2 regions of the Pseudoalteromonas sp. SWXJZ94C genome follow, and region 2 is predicted to be linked to the other one. Evidence: predicted binding sites of a transcription regulator. Region 2 holds the regulator's gene; the other holds the start of a gene.
What was found. The regulator NrdR, encoded in region 2, represses ribonucleotide reductase genes. The targets are predictions, from matches to a motif close to AAACACNANATNTNGTGTTT.
Positions count from the first base shown of each region.

Region 1 (3,428 bases), on a different contig from region 2:
ATTTTTGCATTATGCCCACAAGCTGTAAGTAACCATCGTTTGATGGGATGTCCCACAGTAACTCGTAGTTATTTTTTAAGCGTTCATATTCAGGAACAACTTGCTTCAAAATACCGTCTTTACTTGCTTTAACACTAATATGACCACGTGGTGGCTCAATACCATTAGTTGCATTAGAGATTTGCGACGATGTTTCTGATGGCATTAACGCGCTTAATGTTGAGTTACGCATACCGTGCTCTTTAATGCTGGCACGTAATGTATCCCAATCAAGGTGAAGTGGCTCATCACAAATTTTATCTAAATCACGTTTGTACGTATCTGTTGGCATAATGCCTTGTGAATACGTTGTTTCGTTAAACTTAGGACATGCGCCGCGCTCTTTAGCAAGCTCGTTTGATGCTTTCATTAAGTAGTATTGAATCGCTTCAAATGTTTTATGAGTCAGTGTATTTGCGCTGCCATCTGAATAACGCTTACCGTTTTTAGCTAGGTAGTATGCGTAGTTAATTACACCTATTCCTAACGTACGACGACCCATAGTGGCATTTTTAGCAGCCGGTACTGGGTAGTCTTGGAAATCAAGTAAGTTATCAAGTGCGCGTACTGCAAGCTCAGCTAGCTCTTCAAGCTCGTCTAGTGATTCTATTGCACCTAGGTTAAACGCAGACAGTGTACAAAGGGCAATTTCGCCTTCTTCGTCGTTTACGTTATTAAGTGGCTTAGTTGGCAATGCAATTTCTAAACATAAGTTAGATTGGCGAATAGGCGCAACTTTAGCAATGAACGGGCTGTGTGTATTACAGTGATCAACATTTTGTAAATAAATACGACCTGTACTTGCACGCTCTTGAGCAAACATAGAGAAAAGCTCAATGGCTTTAATACGTTTTTTACGAATAGACTCGTCTTGTTCGTATTTTACGTAAAGCGCGTCAAATTCAGCTTGGTCTTCAAAAAATGCATCGTAAAGCCCCGGCACATCTGATGGGCTAAATAACGTAATGTAGTCGTCTTTAATTAAACGAGAGTACATTAGTTTATTAAATTGTACGCCGTAATCTAGGTGACGAACACGGTTGTCATCTACACCACGGTTATTTTTAAGCACAAGTAGGTTTTCTACTTCTAAATGCCAAAGCGGATAAAACAATGTTGCAGCGCCGCCACGTACACCACCTTGCGAGCAGCTTTTAACCGCTGTTTGAAAGTGCTTATAAAAAGGAATACAACCAGTATGGTACGCTTCACCATTACGAATGTGGCTACCTAGCGCACGAATACGACCTGCATTAATACCTATACCTGCACGTTGTGAAACGTATTTAACAATCGCAGATGATGTTGCATTGATTGAATCAAGGCTATCACCACACTCTATTAATACACATGAACTAAATTGACGTGTTGGGGTACGTACGCCCGCCATAATAGGGGTAGGTAACGAAATCTTGAACAACGATACGGCATCGTAAAAACGCTTAATGTAAGATACGCGTGTTTCACGTGGATAGTCAGCAAATAAACTCGCCGCTACTAAAATGTATAAAAACTGTGCACTTTCATAAATTTCGCCAGATACACGGTTTTGAACAAGGTATTTACCTTCTAATTGCTTCACTGCCGCATAGCTAAAATTAAGATCGCGAGAATGATCAAGGTATGCATCAAGCTCGTCTAATTCTTGTTCTGTATAATCAACAAGTAAGTGAGCGTCGTAGCGCTTATCGCCAACCATCTTTGTTACGTGGTCAAATAAACGTGGTGGCTCAAATTGCCCATACGCTTTTTTACGTAAGTGAAATACAGCTAAACGGGCTGATAAGTACTGGTAATCTGGTGATTCTTTTGAAATCTGATCTGCAGCGGCTTTAATAATGGTTTCGTGAATGTCTTTAGTACGAATACCATCGTAAAATTGAATGTGTGACTTTAATTCAACTTGCGAAACCGAAACGTTGTTTAAACCTTCGGCGGCCCATTCAATAACGCGATGGATCTTATCAAGATCAAGTGGCTCTTTACGACCGTCACGTTTGCTTACAGATAACTGTTGGTTCATAGCTTTGCCTGTGTTCCTAGGGAGTTTAGTATTTTGGCCAATGATTTATACCTCGCAATAGCAAGATATATACTCGTTTATTATAATTCTCACCTAATGAGTGAATTTATTGAATAACATTTGGCCACAATATCTGGTGTTGTTCAATTTAGAGATCACAAGATAGTGTGGTCTGAGTCGTTTTGCAAGGGACATAATTGCCCCTATTTGTGGATAACTTTGGGATAACACATTTGTGTTAGTGAGCATTAACCTTTGATCATTCGGTTAAGTTGAAATTTGCAAAAATCAACTAATCATATGCTAAATTTGCGCTTTAAAAAAATAAATTGTAACTGAGTTTTTTATCGACAAACTTTGGCTAAAAACTGACTAGATCACAATATATAGTGTTTATTAATTAACATGGCACTATATATGGTTAAAACCGTCAATAGGACTTTGCCAATTAAAATCGGCTTCCCAACTTAAAACTTCGTTAAGGCTTGGCACGTACCCCCAAAGAGCAGAAGCGGTATGCATACCCGCTGCTTTACCTGCTTGAATGTCACGCTGCGCATCACCAATGTACAAACACCGATTTGGTTTTATACCCATTAGCTTTGCACAATGTAGTAAAGGAAGAGGGGAAGGTTTAGCCTCTTTTAGCGTGTCACCACTTATAATAACTTGCGCATTTTTTAATGCTGGAATAGCAGCCACAAGAGGATCAGTTAGAAAACCAGGCTTGTTAGTCATGATCCCCCATTTGATCTTTTTTTGATCAAGCGCAATAAGTAAAGGCTCAACACCTGTAAAACACGTTGTATGTGTTGCTATGTTTTTAGCGTATTCGTCAATTAATTGCTTTATTAGCTGTGTCTGAGGTTGTTCAACCCACTTATCCTTAAAACCAGCCTCTAAAAGCGCAGCAGCACCATTAGATGCTGCAGGACGGTATACATCACTTGTTACTTCATCTATGTTTTGCGCACGCAGAACTTTATTTAAAGCGGCGCCTAAATCATCAGCGGTGTCTAGTAGGGTGCCGTCTAAATCAAATAAAAATGCATCGTACTCAACAAGGGGTGATTGAAAGCTAGTCATTAAGCTAACTTCTCAAAATGAAGTATGTAATTTACGCTAACGTCATTATTAAGCGTATATTGCTTTGATAATGGGTTATAAGAGAGCCCAGTGCTTGCACGTACTTTTAAACCAGCTTGCTCTGCCCATGCAATAAGTTGTGCAGGTTTTATAAACTTTTTATGGTCATGTGTGCCTTCAGGTACCATTTTTAAAAGTTTTTCAGCACCAACAATGGCAAACAAGTACGCTTTAGGTGTTTTATTTAAGGTTGAAAAAAATACATCGGCACCTGGTTTTG
Region 1 covers NZ_JADYXF010000012.1:49,143-52,570, forward strand. Annotated here, with positions in the region: gene nrdA (class 1a ribonucleoside-diphosphate reductase subunit alpha) at 1-2,062, opposite strand, end outside; gene I6F65_RS07055 (HAD family hydrolase) at 2,474-3,148, opposite strand; gene ubiG (bifunctional 2-polyprenyl-6-hydroxyphenol methylase/3-demethylubiquinol 3-O-methyltransferase UbiG) at 3,148-3,428, opposite strand, start outside.
Region 1: nrdA (class 1a ribonucleoside-diphosphate reductase subunit alpha) is a predicted target of NrdR. The motif match lies at 2,185-2,204, and genes of this name have one in related genera.

Region 2 (3,428 bases):
AATGCATTTAAAATAATTATGTATTTATTAAAAAATATCATCTTAAAAGAGCTGTGAAATAGTTTCAATCCCTGTTTAAATATCCTCAACTTAAGAGCGTAGGCAAAGAGTCGTTTAAAGCGTACAATAAAGCCTCTAAAAAACACCATACACGTTGCCCTAGGAGACCCCAATGTTAGAACGTAGCATGAATATTTCGGATTTTGATCCAGAGTTATTTGACGCAATCACTAAAGAAACTGCTCGCCAAGAAGAGCACATTGAACTAATTGCATCTGAAAACTACTGTAGCCCACGTGTACTAGAAGCACAGGGCTCACAGCTTACTAACAAATACGCAGAAGGTTACCCAGGTAAGCGTTACTATGGCGGTTGTGAGCATGTAGATGTTGTTGAGCAATTAGCAATTGACCGTGCTAACGAATTATTTGGTTCTGACTACGCTAACGTACAACCACACGCTGGTTCGCAAGCAAATGCTGCTGTTTTTCTAGCATTATTAGATGCTGGCGATACTGTACTAGGTATGAGCTTAGCTCATGGCGGTCATTTAACTCACGGTTCTCACGTAAGTTTCTCTGGCAAGCTTTACAATGCAATCCAATACGGACTAGATGAAGCAACGGGTGAAATTGATTACGCACAAGTTGAAGCATTAGCACTTGAGCATAAACCAAAAATGATCATTGGTGGTTTTTCAGCGTACTCAGGTATTGTTGATTGGGCTAAGTTCCGTGAAATTGCTGACAAAATCGGTGCTTACCTGTTTGTTGATATGGCTCACGTTGCTGGTTTAATTGCGGCAGGCGTTTACCCAAGCCCAGTACCTCATGCTCATGTTGTTACTACAACTACGCATAAAACACTTGCTGGTCCTCGTGGTGGTTTAATTATTTCTGCATGTGGCGACGAAGCTATTTATAAAAAGCTTAACAGTGCTGTGTTCCCTGGTGGTCAAGGTGGTCCTTTATGTCATGTTATTGCAGCAAAGGCAGTGGCATTTAAAGAAGCGCTTCAACCAGAGTTTAAAGTATACCAAACACAAGTTGTTAAAAACGCAAAAGCAATGGTTGCAGTTATGCAAGAACGTGGCTACAAAATCGTATCTGATAAAACTGAAAACCACTTATTTTTACTTGATTTAATCGATAAAGATATCACCGGTAAAGATGCAGACGCTGCCCTAGGCAACGCTAACATCACCGTTAATAAAAACTCAGTGCCTAACGATCCTCGCTCACCGTTTGTTACATCTGGTTTGCGTATTGGTTCACCTGCAATAACTCGTCGTGGTTTTACAGAAGTAGAATCAAAAGAGCTTGCTGGCTGGATTTGTGACGTACTAGATAACATCTCAGATGAATCTGTACAGGCGCAAGTTAAAGAAAAAGTAAAAGCAATTTGTGCAAAATTACCTGTTTACGCTTAATTACATAAGCAGCAGTAATTTAGATCACATAAGCTAGGGTCTGTTTATCTTTCGAGGTTTAATTTGCAGTAGTATGTTTGGTTTTTAGGCAAGGCAGAGTCTATGTAGTGTGGTTACTCCACACAAATAGGCGATAACGCAGCATAAATGACAAACATGCACTGCCCTCGGGTTCGTCCTAGGGGCGATTTACTCTTTGTTGCTCGGTTTTTACTTAGCCCACTAGGTTACAAACCTCGCGCCGCGATTAAATCGCCCCTAGATAGAACAAATTTAATCCTGAAAGGTCAACAGGCCCTATTTTTTTGCTAAGATAAAAGACCGCTATTTAGCGGTCTTTTTTGTTTTAAAACGGAAGTACCGAGTTATGCATTGTCCATTTTGTACCGCAAAAGATACTAAAGTTATTGACTCACGCCTTGTTGGCGGAGGCCATCAAGTTCGCAGGCGTCGTGAGTGTAACGACTGCCACGAGCGCTTTACTACATTTGAAGGCGCTGAATTGGTTATGCCTCGTGTTATTAAACAAGACGGCAGCCGCGAACCATTTAACGAAGATAAACTTTTAAATGGATTAAACCGTGCGCTCGAAAAACGCCCAGTGAGCACCGAGCAAGTAGACGAAGTAGTGAATATAATAAAATCGCAACTACGCGCAACGGGTGAGCGAGAAATTTCAAGCCATTTGGTTGGTGAATGCATTATGGAAGCGCTCAAAAAGCTTGATAAAGTAGCGTACGTAAGATTTGCCTCTGTTTATCGCTCGTTTGAAGACATACGTGAATTTGGCGAAGAAATTGCCCGCTTAGGGGAGTAACAATGCAAAGCCAAACTACTTTTACCGAACATGACGAAATGTATATGGCACGCGCCATAGAGCTTGCCAAAAAAGGTCGATTTACTACAACGCCTAATCCTAATGTTGGCTGTGTATTAGTTAAAAACAATCAAATAATTGGTGAGGGTTTTCATCAATTAGCTGGCCAAGGTCATGCTGAAGTAAATGCACTGGCAATAGCTGGCAATAATGCAAAAGGCGCAACTGCCTATGTAACGCTTGAGCCTTGTAGTCATTATGGGCGTACGCCGCCGTGCGCTGAAGGTTTAAAAAAGGCGGGCGTGGTAAAAGTAATTGCCGCTATGGTTGATACAAACCCACAAGTTGCAGGCAAGGGTCTTAAAATATTAGCTGATGCTGGTATTGAGGTTGCTCACGGGTTACTAGAATCACAAGCTCGCGCACTTAACGTTGGCTTTTTTAAGCGAATGGAGCAAGGTTTACCTTATGTGACCTGCAAAATGGCAGCAAGTATTGACGGTAAAACAGCGCTTAAAAATGGGCAAAGTAAATGGATAACCGGTCCCGCTGCTCGCCAAGACGTACAATTATATCGAGCGCAAAGCTGCGCTATTTTAACCGGAGCTGATACCGTATTAGTAGACGATGCTAAACTCAATGTACGATTAAGCGAATTACCGAATGCACTTCCCACTGATTTACCGCTTCGCCAGCCCGTGCGTGTTATAATTGACTCTCGTAACCGTTTAACGCCTAACCTAGCTTTATTTAAAATTCAAAGCGATGTAATAATATTTACAACTAAGCTTGATAAATCACTACAGTGGCCGCACTTTGTAAAGCATATACAAGTGAGTGAAAGTAACGGTAAGGTTGACTTGTTGGCTGTTTTACAAAAACTTGGTCAGCTACAGTTTAATAATGTGTGGCTTGAGGCTGGCGCAACACTTGCTGGTAAAATGACAGAGCTTGATTTAATAGATGAGTTTGTTTTTTATTTAGCGCCTAAACTCATGGGTCATGATGCAAAAGGTTTAGTAAATTTTCCTGAATTGATGAGTATGCAAAATACAATCGATTTAACATTTAATGAGTGTGCGCGTATTGGCGATGATTTGCGTATTACAGCGGTAAAAAAACTCATTAAAACCACTTAATAAAAAAGAGTAGTGCTATGTTTACTGGAATAATAGAAGCCAC
Region 2 covers NZ_JADYXF010000033.1:36,779-40,206, forward strand. Annotated here, with positions in the region: gene glyA (serine hydroxymethyltransferase) at 173-1,429, shown strand; gene nrdR (transcriptional regulator NrdR) at 1,797-2,246, shown strand; gene ribD (bifunctional diaminohydroxyphosphoribosylaminopyrimidine deaminase/5-amino-6-(5-phosphoribosylamino)uracil reductase RibD) at 2,249-3,385, shown strand; gene I6F65_RS14555 (riboflavin synthase) at 3,403-3,428, shown strand, end outside.